4 regions of the Brevibacillus schisleri genome follow, and region 4 is predicted to be linked to each of the others. Evidence: riboswitches for the same ligand, from Rfam matches in the RefSeq annotation. Region 4 holds a riboswitch; each other region holds the start of a gene.
The links. Region 4 has a riboswitch for S-adenosylmethionine ahead of metH (methionine synthase). Riboswitches for the same ligand answer to the same signal wherever they lie in the genome.
Positions count from the first base shown of each region.

Region 1: it holds a riboswitch for S-adenosylmethionine, as region 4 does, so the genes downstream of both, metK (methionine adenosyltransferase) here and metH (methionine synthase) in region 4, are expected to answer to the same signal.
Region 2: it holds a riboswitch for S-adenosylmethionine, as region 4 does, so the genes downstream of both, ACUUHJ_RS29765 (BMP family lipoprotein) here and metH (methionine synthase) in region 4, are expected to answer to the same signal.
Region 3: it holds a riboswitch for S-adenosylmethionine, as region 4 does, so the genes downstream of both, ACUUHJ_RS02750 (homocysteine synthase) here and metH (methionine synthase) in region 4, are expected to answer to the same signal.

Region 1 is NZ_JBVNDM010000001.1:6,089,243-6,093,363, forward strand. Features, by position in the region: gene ACUUHJ_RS28935 (polysaccharide deacetylase family protein) at 1-929, opposite strand, end outside; gene metK (methionine adenosyltransferase) at 1,078-2,283, opposite strand; SAM riboswitch class I at 2,417-2,518, opposite strand; gene ACUUHJ_RS28945 (S8 family peptidase) at 2,580-4,121, opposite strand, start outside.
Region 2 is NZ_JBVNDM010000001.1:6,282,799-6,286,919, forward strand. Features, by position in the region: gene ACUUHJ_RS29760 (ABC transporter ATP-binding protein) at 1-410, opposite strand, end outside; gene ACUUHJ_RS29765 (BMP family lipoprotein) at 532-1,560, opposite strand; SAM riboswitch class I at 1,761-1,884, opposite strand; gene ACUUHJ_RS29770 (methyl-accepting chemotaxis protein) at 2,036-3,511, opposite strand; gene ACUUHJ_RS29775 (DUF3298 and DUF4163 domain-containing protein) at 3,667-4,121, shown strand, end outside.
Region 3 is NZ_JBVNDM010000001.1:524,097-528,217, reverse strand. Features, by position in the region: gene ACUUHJ_RS02770 (hypothetical protein) at 89-859, opposite strand; gene ACUUHJ_RS02765 (YqzG/YhdC family protein) at 962-1,300, shown strand; gene ACUUHJ_RS02760 (SCO family protein) at 1,297-1,950, opposite strand; gene ACUUHJ_RS02755 (rhodanese-like domain-containing protein) at 2,004-2,315, opposite strand; SAM riboswitch class I at 2,627-2,733, shown strand; gene ACUUHJ_RS02750 (homocysteine synthase) at 2,824-4,121, shown strand, end outside.
Region 4 is NZ_JBVNDM010000001.1:2,454,150-2,458,270, reverse strand. Features, by position in the region: gene metH (methionine synthase) at 1-2,194, opposite strand, end outside; SAM riboswitch class I at 2,316-2,417, opposite strand; gene ACUUHJ_RS12175 (YjcZ family sporulation protein) at 2,631-2,738, shown strand; gene ACUUHJ_RS12170 (YcdB/YcdC domain-containing protein) at 2,804-4,121, opposite strand, start outside.

The DNA of each region.
Region 1 (4,121 bases), 3.6 Mb from region 4:
TTGCGTGGAATAGCAAACGGATCTGTTCCCTGTTTTACGAATCCACGATTAGATGTAAACACATAGCGGTAGCCAGCTTCACGAGCTGTCTCCAGTACAATTGGACTTGTGTATCCAAACGGCAACGAGATGACTTCGATCTCTTGCTTCATCCAATCGCTTAAGCTGACGCGAGATATACGAAAATCCACAAAGAGGCGGTCCCTGTACTCTTTTTCGTCCTCTAAACGATGCAAGTCCTTCAGATAGACCGGAGCTGTTTCTGGGCCAAGATCGCCCCACTCATTTCTTTCTTCCTCTTCATGCAGACTGTACGTATGGGACCCGATTGTAACCAGTCCCGATTGAATCATTTCGTTAACTTGTTGACGCGTAAGTGGTGGCGTCATATTCTCCCGTTTTCGGTCAGCTACATCTCTTAAGCGCCCCGCAATCGCGAAGTTCACTGAAGGGTAGCCGTATGTACGTAAGATCGGAAATGCTTCTTTGTAGTAACTCTCATACCCATCGTCAAACGTAATCAAAACAGCATTCTCAGTCGGTAAGGTACCCGTCTCCATAAATCGCAGGAACTCCTCCAGCGAAATCGGATTCAGGTCATTATCATGCAAAAATTTCATGTGTCGGGCAAATTGATCAGGAGCTATGACATACCGCTGATTCGATTGATCCGTGACATGATGGTACGTCAAAACAACAACCTGATTGTTATACCACTTTTTCGTTTGAACCACTGCTTCTTCTGTTGGTGTGACGTTTGGCTCAGCATTTTTTGTCTCACTTATGCTTATAGACGTATCCACTTGGGGAAAAGGTTGCACTTCTTGTTTATTCTTTTTTTCCAGAAAAGATTCGCCTAAGAACCCAATAGCCACTATAAAAAACAAAAAAGTAAGAAACACGATCAGGAAGAGCCTTCTGTTCGGCAAAAAAACCCCTCCTCTACTTCCTCACTAGGAGATTCGACACAGTCATACAAATTCCTGTGCAACAATTGACCCAATAATTGGATGACTCTGCTCCTAAAAGAAAAAGAGCCCAGTAGCAACACCAGGCTCTTTTTATGTCTTTCGATTATTAGAGTTGAGCAGCCTCTTGCTTCAGAACTTCTGCTTTGTCTGTTTGCTCCCAAGGAACATTCAGGTCATTGCGTCCGAAGTGGCCATATGCAGCTGTTTGTTTGTAGATAGGACGACGCAGGTCGAGCTGCTTGATGATACCAGCAGGACGCAGGTCGAAGTGTTTGCGAACCAATTTCACCAGAGCTTCTTCGGAAATGGTACCTGTGCCGAATGTATCTACTGCGATGGAAACTGGTTGTGCTACACCAATTGCGTAAGCAACTTGTACTTCGCATTTGTCTGCGAGGCCAGCAGCCACGATGTTTTTCGCTACATAACGAGCCGCGTAAGCACCGGAACGGTCAACTTTCGTCGGATCTTTACCGGAGAACGCACCACCGCCATGACGAGCATAACCGCCGTAAGTATCTACGATGATTTTGCGGCCAGTCAAGCCAGCATCCCCTTGTGGTCCGCCAATTACGAAACGGCCAGTTGGGTTGATGAAGTATTTGGTTTCAGCGTCCAACAGTTCAGCTGGAACAACTGGTTTGATTACGTGTTCAACCAGATCTTGCTTGATTTGCTCCAAAGTTGTTTCAGGAGCATGTTGGGTAGAAATAACGATTGTATCGATACGAACTGGTTTGTCGCCATCGTACTCAACAGTTACTTGTGTTTTTCCGTCAGGACGGAGGTAAGCAAGTGTTCCGTTTTTACGTACTTCAGTCAGACGACGAGCCAATTGGTGAGACATGCTGATTGGAAGTGGCATCAGTTCAGGTGTTTCATTGCAAGCAAAACCAAACATCAAACCTTGGTCACCAGCACCAATTGCTTCGATCTCAGCATCAGTCATTTTGCCTTCGCGCGCTTCCAATGCTTGGTCTACACCAAGTGCAATGTCAGCGGACTGCTCGCCAATTGCAGTAATAACACCGCAAGTGTCAGCGTCAAAACCGAATTTCGCACGGTCATAGCCGATTTCACGAATGGTTTCACGAACGAGCTTTTGGATATCCACATAAGTGTTTGTAGTGATTTCACCTGCTACGAGAACCAAACCAGTAGTTACGGAAGTTTCGCAAGCTACGCGAGCGTTTGGATCTTTGGACAGGATCGCATCCAAGATGGAGTCGGAAATTTGGTCACAAATTTTATCCGGATGTCCTTCAGTTACAGATTCGGATGTAAACAGACGACGACCTTTTTGCAAAGCCATGAGAAAATACCTCCTTTGACCTCATACAAATAGTGTGGTAGCCGAGTTAGGATTTTATCTACGTAAACGCAAATAAAAAACCTTTTCCAATTTTTAGGAGGAAAAGGTTTGAGCGTTTTTTGCTTCCTTCATCCTCTTATCGGCCAGAACAGATGTCCGTTCTGCTGGTTAGCACCGCTCTAGCTCGGTTGCCGGGCTTCATAGGGCCAGTCCCTCCGCCTGCTCTGGATAAGAGTATCCATTACGGATAATAGAATAATTGTTTTTTTCAGAGATGTCAATAGGAAAAATTTTACTTATAATTGATAGGCTTTGGAAAGTACCACCACTACCTCGGCGCGAGTTGCTCTTCCATTCGGTTTAAAGGAAGAACCGTACCCATTAACCCAATTTCTCGATGTCAAAGCCTCGATGGCAGGAGAAGCCCAGTGACTCGTTGGCACATCCCGATAATTCGAGGTACTGTGATTATACATCAACACATTACGTGCCCGGGCGATCATTACCGCCATCTCTGCACGCGATATCGGCTGATCCGGCTTCATTTCATTCTTCGGGTACCCTTTCAAAATTCCCAATTGATAAGCTACACCTAGGTTGTGATACGCCCAGTGCCGCTTTGGCATATCCCGGAAGGTCGTTTTTCCTGTGTAGGTAGTCGCTACCTTAGAACCGGTCGCACGCATCGATTTAAGCAGCATCGTCGCAAACTCCGCACGGGTCACTGCCTGGTTCGGCTTGAACGACGCATCATTAAACCCATTTACAATATCGCGAGAGCTAAGTCTGACGATCTCTGAGCGCGCCCAGTGGTCCGAAATATCGCGATAACCCGCTATCAATTTCTGCTGCGTCACCGTGAGCCGGTACGATTCATATTTGAACGAAGTACCACTATTAAGGCGAACATAATATTTTCCTGGCTGCAAACGCAAACCCATAATATCGTTTCCTCGCTTAGACAGCTCCGCTACCTCATTCGTCGAAGCAAGCGCATAGTTCATGTTTCGATCGCTGTAGAGCGCGAAACGAAAGCCGCTATCGACAGGAATGTACGGCGCTCGGAACGTCACATACGATTCACTATTCACAGTAAATTGGAACCAATCGGAATCGGTAGCTGTCGGTATCGTGCCTGACATCACTGTCCCACCGCTTAACGGAGACGCTGTTTGATAGGTGTCATTCGGCTCATTAAAATCTTTTTTTACTGGTGTGTATCCCAGATCTAACTGATACTCGCCATTCACCGCATTGCGATTGTACTCACTCACACGGATGTAATACTTGCCTGGTGACACTTCTTTTTGGACGCGCTCTGTCGGATTGTCTTTTGTTCCATTATCGTAAGTAGGGTCCCAGACAACCATCTTTTTACCGAGCTCTTGTTTACCGATACTCAGCAATAGATCGACACGCTTGTTATCAGGACTAACAGTGACATCCAAATGTCCATATTCACGAACATAGTAGGAGAACCAATCCTGATCCCCTTCATCGTGAAAATTGCCTGTTACACTGATTTCGTTGCCTACGAGCGGCCTTGCCGTCTCTTGCGTATCGTTCGGTTCGTTACGGTCCGGATTGATGGTAAACTTACTCGTCAGCACGTAGGTAAAAGCGTTGTTGACCCCTCCGTTACGCATTAACCGGATATTCATTTTCCCCGCTTTGACCGGGACAGTTATCGTATCCCCATTTCCGAAGTACTGTGTAATCGGCGGACGATTCTCTGGGTAAAAGGTAGCTGCCATCGCGGAAGAAATACCGGATGTCACTGACGCTGTAAAACTGACCTTCCCATCGTAAGGGATGTCCATCTTTAGCCAGTCTATCGT
Region 2 (4,121 bases), 3.8 Mb from region 4:
ATAGCCTGCGGATGAATTGGAATGCGATACTGCTCACTCAGCGCCCGCACCTTGTCCTCTGCGTCCTTTCTTTTGAAAAAGCCTGCTTTCTTCGGCTCATATCCGATCACGATATTTTCAGTCACACTGAATTCTCCGAAGAGCATAAAGTGCTGGTGAACCATCCCGATTCCATTTCGAATCGCGTCCTCTGGTCCGCGAAAAACAACTGGCTTGCCGTTTAACACGATCTCTCCTGACGTCGGCTGCTCCATCCCGTACAGCATCCGCATCAGTGTCGTTTTGCCCGCTCCATTTTCCCCGACAATCGCATGGACCTCTCCTGCTGCCAGTGAGAACGACACCTTGTCGTTGGCGGTAAAATCTCCGTACTTCTTGGTCATGCCCCTCATTTCCAAGCGATCGGTCATTCCCACTCCCTCATTTCTGTACGTCCTTTTATGAAAATGGAAGACCGACTACACAGCCGTAGTCGGTCACATCCATCACTGTGCACAAGCTATAAATAAACATTCAGCACCGAGAACCTTTTTAAAACTGGTCTGGTACTTTGCGAGTGCCCGCTACAATCTCATCGCTGATCGCTTTCACTTTATCCACCACTTCTTGTCCAATAAAAGCGTTCAGCGGCGTCTTGCTTTCGTGCGTGACATAGGTTACACCAACACCTTTTTCCTTCAAGCCGTATGCCACAACACCTGGTTTGAACGTTCCTTCTACAAAGGTCTTCACGGTTTCATAAGCTGCCGCGTCAGTTCCTTTCAATTGGGACAGAACAATATGCTCTGGGTCAATCGTGGTACGGTCAACGTCCTGCCCTGCTGTGAAGAAGCCTTTTTCCTTCGCTGCTTCGAAAACGCCGAGATCGCCTACTGCTGCTGCACCGTTAATGAAATCAGCGCCTTTGGAAGCTTGGAGCAAAGCCAATTCCTTCGCTTTTGCCGGGTCAGTGAAGCTTCCTACATAGTTGACCATCAGCTCTGCTTTTGGATTTGTCGCTTTCAAGCCCTCTCCGAAGCCAACCGTCCATTTTTTCAACTGCGGAATATCAAGTGCGACAACCATACCCACTTTGTTCGTTTTCGTTGCCAAGCCTGCTGCTGCTCCCACCAGGTAAGCCGCTTCCTGCTCGCGGAAGGTAACACTGCGAACGTTTGGCAAATCCACTACCGTATCAATAATCGCAAAATTACGGTCAGGATTTTCGGTAGCTACTTTTTTCAATGCATCCTCTGATGTAAAAGAAGAAGTGATGATCAAATCATAATTTTCTGCAACAGCCACACGCAGATTTTCTTCAATCGCTCCATGGTCTGTAGATTCGATCGTTTTTACTTCTGCGCCCAGCTCTTGTGCGGCTTTCTTTGCACCCTCGTCCATTTGTTGGAAGAATGGATTCACACCGATTTTCTCAGGCAAAATCAAGGCAATTCGCTTTTTGGCCGCGCCCTCTTGTCCTGCTGCTTGTCCTCCTGGCTGATCTGCCGGTGCGCTTGTGCCAGTCGAGCACCCTGTTGCCAATACTGCGAATGTCGTTAATGCCAGCAATAACTTCTTCATGATGTATCTCTCCCTATCCGAACTTTACGTTTTTCTTTATCCTATTAGGTAATGTACGGCTTTTTACCCATTTTTTCAATACTATTTACGAATATTCCCTTATAAAATTTATTTATTGTTCGTATATTCCTCCTCATCTTTAACAAATACAACAAAAAAACTCTCCCCGGAGGAAGAGTTTGCGTACGAAGCCGTTCTCTTCCTCATCTGTCAAAACCATGGTACAGGTTTTGCAGGAATTGGCACCTTTCTGTTCATGCATAAGACATGATCAGTGGTTGCCGGGCATCATCGGGCCAGTCCCTCCGCCGCTCTTGATAAGGTAGGTGAATATATTTAGTTACAATGGAATTCATTCTAGCAGAACGGTTCGAAAATGCAATTCTTTTTTCTCAATTCCAAACACTTCTACAAGTAAATAAAAGTTTAAAAAGTCGTCTTTTCAGCACCGAGAAATTGGCGAGAAGCGCAACCACTAATTTACGTGAAAGGTTTGCTGGAGGCGATGCGACAACGTATTCAGCTCACCCAGCTCTTCCGTAATCTCACGCACTTTTTGATGCTGGTTTTCTGCTGTCGCAAACAGCTCTTCTAAGTTGGCTACCGATTCCTCGGTTACGGCCGTAATGGTCGACATCTCGATGGCAACTTCGCCGGAACGCACTTTTACCCGGTCCATGCTGGAGCTTACCTGATCAGCTGCTTCTAGGAAGGCCATCATCCCGGCACGCACTGCTTCAATGGAGGCCACTGTTTTTACGGCCAGCTCTTGGCCTTTTGCAACAGACACTTCCCCACTGCTCATATGTTGCACCGCATTCTCACTTTCCTGGTGGAGTGACTTGAGAATGTCGGTAATTTCCTGTGTGGCTGTCGCGCTTTGTTCTGCCAGCTTGCGTACCTCATCCGCAACAACAGCAAATCCCCGTCCATGCTCACCTGCACGCGCCGATTCAATCGCCGCATTCAGTGCCAACAGATTCGTTTGTGTCGCGATCTGATTAATAGCGCCGACAATTTCCTCTACGCGATTCGCCTGTCGATTGAGCTGGTGAATCGTAGAGGCTGCTACATTGACTGCCTGCACAATTTGCTCCATCTGTGAGGACAGCTCGTTCATCATCTGAACGCTTTCTGTCAGACGACGGTTGTTTTGTTGCGATTCTGTTTTCATTGCGTTGGTCTGCGATGTGACTGCCTCGATTTCCTGATCGATGGATTGAACCTCTTCTTCGATCTTCACCGTAGAATTCGCCTGCGATTCCATACCGACGGCGACTTCCTTAAAGGCTACCATCATTTCATCTGTATTGCGCTTCGTACCTTCCGCATGCTCATGTACATGATCGCTGGTACGATCCAGCTGCTCCGTCATTTGCTGGATGTTCAAAAGCATTTCTCCCAGACGGCGCTCTTTCTCTTCCGCTTCCTGCCTTGCATCGTGCGCTTTTTGCAGGGAGGCTTGTCCGGCGAGACACAGATACGTTACGGCTCCCATCATCATGAGAATCGTGACAATACGCATAAGCAAATTGATCTCCGAAAAATCACCATCGAAGATCTGGTAGGTTCCTGTGTAGAACCCGATAACCGTGACAATGATTTGGGTAATTCCCGCTGTTACGACCAGCTTCCAATCCAAATACGCTGCTAAAAAGCCCATGACGATAAAAGCGAGGAAGGTGATCTCCTGGTAATCGGTAAAGTGATCGAATGAAATCGCATAAAACATGAGTCCAATTGCCACCAGGTAACGAATCACAAGACTATCTTTGCGAATGAAATAATACGGCGAAACAATTAAAGTGACCAGCAATCCCAAGGACGTCACTTTCCAGAAGTTCACATCCACTTGGTAGGCAATGAGTCCCGCCATCCACAAATGATTCCATAGGATGAAAATCATAAAACCTTCTTTGTCAGTCAAGGTATTGCGAATCAATTGAATCATAATTGCCCCCCTTTTCCTTATTACTTATGTATCGGATTCTTTCCCCATTATATAGCCAAACCTTTGCCAAATTTGTGAAAAAAGTGAGAACAGCCAAAAACAATTTCGAATAGGCTATTACACAACTCACACGTACAGGAGGCAAACGGAAAAAAGTGGAACTCAATCAATTGCCAGCTACTGTGCTGACACGGACGATTAGCCGTCCGAACACCACGATTTACTATCCCCAATTGGCAGGCCTAGCCAACCTGCAAGCGGAAAAAGATATCAACCGGGCGATTTATCAAACGGTTCAAGGCTTAATTCATGAGCAACAACGGGTCCAGGTACCGGGAAATACAGAAATGCAAGGAAGCTACGAAATCAAGACAAACGAACGCGGTATTTTCAGCGTCGTGTTGAGCAACTACGCCTACACACCCCAAATGGCTCACGGCATGACCTTCCTCGGGTCGATCACCGCAGATATCCAAACAGGCAAGCTGTATACGCTGCGTGAATTATTCAAGCCAGGAAGCGATTACGTCAAGGTGATTTCCGAAAACATCAAGCGTCAAATCAAAGAAAGAAACATCCCCACACTCAATGGCTTTACTTCGATTAAGCC
Region 3 (4,121 bases), 1.9 Mb from region 4:
GATTATGGGAATCCGAACCAAGCATGCCATTCTTATTATATCACAACGTAAGACGTTCGTTTCACCCAGTCTTGTCTATTCCACACATTCATCTTCGGTCAATAATCGAATACTGATACTCCAAATCGGCAACTCGTTCATCGGTAACAGCACTAGCTCTCGCCCAGAAATCGTGCTTCGCATAAGAATCGCCTGTCCATACCTCCGTTATTTCTCCTGAAGAGAGCTGTAACGGTATGGCCTCGATCTCTTTTAATACGTTGCCGCTTTTGTTTTTCAATCGCAGCTTTAGATCGATCTCCAACGGCTGGTCCGACTGATTTCGTACCAGGATGAGACTTGTATACGGATACCCGACACAATTTTTGGTACACTCTTGTCTGCTGTATACGAGGGCGAGATCAATAGGCTTCTCATTGTCCATCTTCGCCTCTTTCCACTGGTCTTTTGCTTTTTGTACGACGATCACGTACTCCGCTTTCTTCAAAAAGGGACCCATCCCTAAAAAGGCAGCGGCAAAAAAACTAAACAAACCAAAAGCTGTGCATAGAAAAACGAGGTTCATCTTCCAAAACTGTTTTCTCATCGTGATCAAAAAGCCAATATACAGGAGAATACAAACAAACACCAACAGGATACAAAAATAGAAAAAGACCTCCAAATCAGACTCCGTAGGTAACACCGGAATGCCATACTTCACTTGCCAATATACATTCGCGGCAAAGCAGCCTCCGTAAATCAATACGGCTGAAGCAATCGTCAGCCCCCATTTTCTCCAGAAAGGAGGCTTTTGAAAAATCGCCGTAAGAACCCCCAACAAAACAGGAACGCCAAATAAGGGAATGAGCAAGTAATGCATCGAATACCCCCCGCACTTCATTGTCATTATTTTCTACGAATGATATTCCGAAAAGTCTTCAAAATACATGGCAAACCATTCGAAAAAGAGAGGGAATAGCAAGTGCAAGCCGTTCGTCGCCTATTTCGCTATCGGAACATGATGCCCCTTCTCTCCACCGTCCTTTTCCTGCTCATCTTTCAGCCGTTCCCTACCTATGCTCAACCTCCCTATGCAAAATGGGGCAGGCTCGCGATGCAGGAAACGATGAAGCGATATCCAAACGCTCAAATTGTGGACTACCTGCATGTCGGACGAAAACAAAAAACGCCCACCACGTCAGAAGAGACGTTTAAGCTCTTGCTTCAAGAAAGCAATCGCAGGTGGGCGTTACTCGTTCATATTGAATTCGTGAATCAAACAGAAGAGGTCGTAAATATCTTCTATGAGGAGACCCGCTAGTCAGCGAGCTGTACCATCTCTTTCATCATGACTTCCAGTTCCATGTTAGCTGCCATCCCGTACGCGCGACGCATGTTTCCCTCTCCATCCACAAGGAACATGCGAGCCGTGTGGGAATAGGAACCATCTGGCTCCTTAATGACCATCAGACCAAAATCCTTCGTCACTTTCTCTACAGCCTGAGCATCCCCGCGCAGGAACTTCCAGCCACTCTGATCTGCCTTGAACTTGGCTGCATAGTCCTGCAAGACTTCCGGTGTATCGTTATCAGGGTCAAAGGAAATGGAAACAAACTCCACTTTGTCTCCGAACAGTCCTTTTTCCTTCAACTGATCTTGCAGCTTGGCCATGTTGAACGTAGTCGCCGGACAAATATCCGGGCACTTGGTAAACATAAACTCTACCAGTCGTACCTTGCCAGCACTTGAATGAAATGTATAGGTTGTTCCGTCACTATTGTCCAAGGTGAAGTCCGCGATCGGCTTCAACACCTCGATCTTCTCTTTTGTCATGTAATTATAACCAAATACTCCGACGATAGCTAAAATGATAATACCGGCTAACACAGGAAACCAATGTTTCTTCATTGCAGATTCCTGCTGCAATTGTGCTCCTTCACTCATCGGTTGCTTCCTCCCTGCTTGTCCCATGTGTGATGCCTCCTGATTACACTCGGGAGGCATTCACACTGTTTCTATCACGTTTATTGTTCCACTTCACCTGGCCATGCGAGCATGCCGCCAACCATATTCGCCACGTCATACCCTTGTGCACTCAAATACTCTGTAGCTGTATTGCTTCTGGCACCACTGCGGCAAACCATCACAATCGGAATGTTCTTATCCAGCTCATCGATACGATGTGGCAAAAAGCCAAGTGGGATCAGCTTTGCCTCTTTAATGTGACCTGCATTCCACTCATCTACTTCACGTACATCAATGACTTGCAGTTCCTCTTTGGCTTCCAGCTTTTCCAACAGCTCTTGTGGTGTCATTTCCTTTACTCCATGGCTCATCGCTATTTATCCTCCTATATGTACGATCAGATCAGTTGTAACCACCTCCATGATATCACACGCTTTTTTACTTTTCTAACGCGAAGAGCACTTGGCTTCACCCTGCATTCATGCTCCCTATTTTCTACCATTATCTCCTATTTCACTGCGACAGTAGCCCCACGGGATGTGAACAGCTTGAGACAAAACCGTTACAAATTAATGGCATGAGTAAACCACCTTCATTCATATATACACAAAAACCTCCCTGATAACTGTATATTGCACATTGACAGCATGGTTTTATTTTCATACAATTACGACAACAATTATTTTCATCAAGAGCGGTGGAGGGACAGGCCCTACGAAGCCCGGCAACCAGCAGACTAGCTGCATGGTGCCAATTCCTGCAGAATCCAGTGATTCTGAGAGATGAACACAAGCCCGTGCATGATCGGAGCCTTCTTCTTCTCAGGAGAAAGCTCCGTTTTTTATTCGCCGATTTCCCATAGTAAAAGGAGAGATGGACATGTCCGATCAACAACAATGGAAGCCAGAAACACTTGCGGTACACGGTGGGCAAGAGGTTGACCCTGTAACAGGCTCACGTGCTGTTCCGATCTATCAGACGACCTCCTATGTTTTCCGCGATACGGAGCATGCAGCCAACCTGTTTGGCTTAAAAGAGTTTGGGAACATCTATACACGCATCATGAATCCCACACAGGATGTATTTGAGAAGCGTGTTGCCCTGCTCGAAGGTGGTGTTGGTGCACTCGCGACCGCATCCGGGCAGGCTGCCATTACATTCGCCATCTTAAATATTGCACATGCGGGTGACGAGATTGTCGCTTCCAGCAGCCTCTACGGCGGTACCTACAACCTGTTCGCCCACACTCTTCCCCGCCTCGGTATCAAGGTTCATTTTGCAGATCAATCCAATCCGGAAAATTTCCGGACCTATATCAATGAAAAGACAAAAGCCGTGTTTTGCGAGACAATCGGCAACCCGCGCATTGATGTCGCTGATATCGAGGCGATCGCCAATATCGCTCACGAGAATGGTGTGCCGTTGATCGTGGACAACACCTTTGCGACTCCGATTTTGTGCCGTCCTTTTGAGCACGGGGCCGATATCGTCGTGCACTCCACCACCAAATTCATCGGCGGCCACGGAACAGCAATTGGCGGTATCATCGTAGACTCAGGAAAATTCGACTGGAACAACGGAAAATTCCCAGGTCTGACTACACCAGATCCAAGCTACCATGGCGTCGTCTATACAGAAGCAGTCGGTCCGCTTGCCTATATTATCAAGGCACGTGTCCAGCTCCAGCGCGATATCGGAGCAGCAGTCGCTCCGATCAACTCCTTCTTGTTCCTGCAAGGATTAGAAACTCTGCATCTGCGCATCGAGCGGCATAGCCAGAACGCCTTGGCAGTAGCCCAGTTCCTCGCCAATCACTCTGCGGTAGAGTGGGTGAGTTATCCGGGATTGGAGTCAGACTCCCAGCGTGAATTGGCCCAAAAATATTTGCCAAAAGGGGCTGGCGCGATCCTGACCTTTGGCATTCGCGGTGGCGTTGAGGCAGGAAAAACATTGATCGAGTCAGTGAAGCTGTTCTCCCATCTCGCAAATGTCGGAGATTCCAAGTCACTCATCATTCACCCAGCGAGCACAACACATCAGCAGATGACAGAAGAAGAGCAGGCAGCAGCCGGAGTGACTCCGGGACTTATTCGTCTCTCAGTCGGCACAGAAGCGATCGACGATATCCTCTCTGATCTGGAACAAGCACTGCAGCGTGCGTTGCAATTATCCACGGT
Region 4 (4,121 bases):
AAATAATTTCCACGAGGTTTTTCCCGATGTCGTGTACATCGCCCTTGACTGTCGCCAACAAGATTTTCCCCTTGGCAGCGGCATCGCTTTTTTCCATAAACGGCTCTAAAAATGATACAGATGCCTTCATGACTTCCGCGCTCTGCAATACTTCTGCCACGATCAGCTGGTTGCCGTTGAATAGACGACCGACCTCTTCCATCCCAGCCATCAACGGACCGTTGATGATCTCGAGTGGTGTGTATTTTTCCAGAGCTAGCTTCAGGTCTTCCGTCAGTCCATCCTTGGAGCCTTCGACTACATAACGGGCCAAGCGTTCTTCGAGTGTTAACGAGGAGACTTCCACACTGACTTCCTTTTTCTTTTGGCGATAAAATTCGGTGAAAGCCGCCAATGTCTCATCATTTGTCTCGAATAGAAGGGCTTCTGCCAGCTTTCTCTCGTCTTCTGGAATCGAAGCGTAGCGCTCCAGCTTTTCCGTATTGACGATGGCGTAATCAAGCCCTGCAAGAGTGGTGTGGTACAAGAAGACCGCGTTCAGCACTTCCCGACCCGCAGGAGGCAAGCCGAAGGAAACGTTACTGACACCCAGGATCGTCTTGCAAGCAGGCATTGCTTGTTTGATCAAACGAATTCCTTCTACGGTTTCCTTTGCTGAACCGATGTATTGTTCATCCCCTGTCCCTACCGGAAAGACGAGTGGATCGAAAATAATATCTTGTGGCTTTATTCCGTACTGATTGACAAGAATGTCGTACGAGCGTTGCGCGACCTCCAGCTTCTTTTCGCGAGTGATCGCCATACCCGCTTCCTCAATCGTTCCAACGACAACGGAGGCACCGAACTTATGAATAAGTGGGACGACTTCCTCAAATCGCTCCAACCCGTCTTCCAAGTTGATCGAGTTGAGAATAGCCTTTCCTTGCGAATAGCGAAGTCCCAGCTCCATGACCTTGGCATCTGTCGAGTCGATCATGAGGGGCGCTTTTACTTTTTTCACGATGAACTGTAGGAATTTTTCCATATCTTCATATTCATCACGGTCGGGGTCAGCCAAGCATATATCGATGACGTGTGCGCCGCGTTTTACTTGGGCCCGGGCAATATCAGATGCTTCTTCATAGTGACCAGCTGCAATCATTTCACGGAATTTTTTGGAACCGATGACATTGGTTCTCTCTCCTACTAGCAAGGGACGATTGTCATCTTCGACGTAAACGACCTCGATCCCGGAGACCGCACTCAGCGGTTCTACAGCTGTACTGCGTGGCTTGCAGTCTTTCAATGTCTCTGCCATCGCTTGAATATGGTCAGGCGTTGTTCCACAGCAACCGCCAGCGACGTTTATCCAGCCCTGTTCAGCGAACGCTCGCATTTTCGAAGCAAGTCCCTGTGGCGTTTCATGGTAATGACCGTTCTCGTCTGGCAAGCCTGCATTCGGATAACAGCTGACCGCACATTGGGCAATTCCTGATAGTGTCCGCAGGTGATCGCGCATGAACTCGGGTCCTGTCGCACAGTTCAGACCGATAGAGACAGGCTTTATATGCTCCAAGGAGATGTAAAACGCCTCGATGTTTTGACCCGCCAGCGTCGTGCCCATCGGCTCAATCGTACCTGACAGCATCACCGGAAGCTCCTGTCCAAGCTCTTCAAAAGCTTTGCGAATCCCGATTCCGCCAGCCTTGACGTTCAACGTATCTTGCGAAGTTTCCAGAAGAAGAACATCGGAGCCGCCAAGAATCAGACCTTTTGCCTGGCGATAATACGCCTCGACCAGCTCTTCGAAAGTGACACCGCCTGTCAACGAAAGGGTTTTGGTCGTAGGTCCCATTGCACCTGCTACAAAACGCGGCCACTCCTCCGTGGAATAGGCATCCACCGCTTCTCTGGCCAAGCGCGCTGCAGCTATATTGATCTCAAGGTCCTTCTCTGCCACATCGTACTCAGCCAAAACAATGGAAGCAGCACCAAACGTATTTGTCTCGACGATGTCTGCGCCCGCTTCTAAATATTTCTCGTGAATGGAACGGATCACATCTGGTCTGGTCAGATTCAGGAGTTCATTACAGCCATCATAGGCTTCACCGCCGAAATCATCAGCAGTCAGGTTCGCCTGTTGAAGCATGGTGCCCATTGCACCGTCCAGAATCAGAATTTTCCGGGAAAGCTGTTCGCGAAAAGTTGGTTTCATTGACGTGCCCCTTTTCTCCCTTGCATCGGCTTATTCTCCGTAATTGGGTAAATCAAATAAAAAAATCCTCTTCTTTGAAAGAAGAGGATTTGTCAGCAGATACGAAAACGCCTGAGACATCCTCTTATCTTTCAAAGCACGTAGCTTTGCTGGAATTGGCACCGGATTTTTACCGGTTGCCGAGGCTTCATCAGGCCAGTCCCTCTGCCTCTCTGGATAAGAGTCGTACACTTGTCATTTAGTTGGTTTGCGAAATGTCTTGAATGTTTGCAAGTATCTTAACACCCCCTTTGTCTCCCCGTCAATTGTGAATTGTCTATTTTTTACGGAGTCTCCCCTCTTACGCGCCCATTTTTGCCTAAGCTGGGCATCCGCCCAGTCCAATATCGGCATTCGTGTATAGACTGGAGTATAACGGAAAGGAGGGGAAACAAAGATGAGTACATCTTTCTGCGGTAACGGATTCTTCGGTGACTGCTTCGCAATCGTGCTCGTGCTGTTTATCCTGTTGGTTATTATCGGGTGCTCCTGTGACGACTGTTAGATAAGTGTAAAAAAGGCTATCCCAAAAGCCATCAGGAATGGCTTCGGGATAGCCTTTTTTTCTTGTTATTTGGTGATGATCTTGCCTGTCACGGCATCCATAGTAATATATTTGAACGCCAGCTTTTCGTCACTCCACGGCACATACGCCAGCTTTGGTTGAGCTAATTTTTGCCCATCCACATCTCTCATCAAATAGACCAGCTTTAAAGGCATGACGCGTAAATACGCCTCAACAGCCTTGTCTTTCGAGACGATCTCGTCGGATGCTGGAAGCTCCACCAACTCGTGCGTCTCTCTGTAGTTTTCAAACTTTGTCACTTTGCCAGAAGACGGATCGACTGTTACTGAATAAGCCGCTTTTTGCCCGCGATCCTGTACTGGAATGCCATCCTTGCTCATGAGATATCTGAATTCCCATTCGCCCGATGACACAGGATTCGCTTCGCCTGGCTGTATGACTTGCGCCAATTGCACTTCTTTTATGCCTGGATCAACGTATTTAGGCAGAAAGGCAAGTGCAGCCTCTTCCGCTTGCTCGCGTTTGACAGTCACTGCTGTATCGGAACGCGGTGTTCCCAGCCCGACGACACTGCCTGTTTCTGCGAGAACTTCTACGCCGATATACTTGTCATTTTTATCATTCCAGACGTATTCCTTGCGTCCGTCACGGTTACTCTCTCTATAGGTCGAGTCATCCACTTGTATGCCGAATTCCGCTTTCAGCAACGCCTTTGCCTCATCCTTGGAGCGAACCTTGACGTATTCCTTTGGAGATTCGATCGGATGTGCTTCCTTCGTATTCAACTGATCATAAGCAAGCCCGTTATCTCCCGTTCCATACACCATCTTGCCATTGGTCGCGTCGATATACCACTCCTGACCATCTTCACGTCCTCTTTGCATGAAGGAAACAGCTGGTGTGTACTCCAGAATGGGCTGCCACATATCCCCTTGTTTTGATTGTGGCTGTATTCTCGGATTCTGCACGTACCGAAGCTTCATATGCTCGCTCAGCTCTTTGATGGCTACCTCTTCTGACACAGCAGTCGATACATCCGGGTACTGCGACGTCTCAAATGATTCGAGCTCCTTACTGAAATATTCGAGGTGGCCAGAGTCGGTTGTATTGATGCTTATTTCATCAGACAACACCGGCATCCCGTTATAGTATCTCAGGTACAATCCCGGATGGTTGGCGTCCAACAACCGATAGTTCTCGCTATCAGCCCCGAGCAGCTTGTTCAGGAACTGTCGCTCTTGCTCCAATGCTTTTGCTCCATCTGCTCTTTTCTGGCTCGCTGCTTCCTTTTCATCCTTAAACAGAAGCCTATACAATTCCAATGTTTGACCATTGCCAGTGATCACAAGAGAAACCTGATGC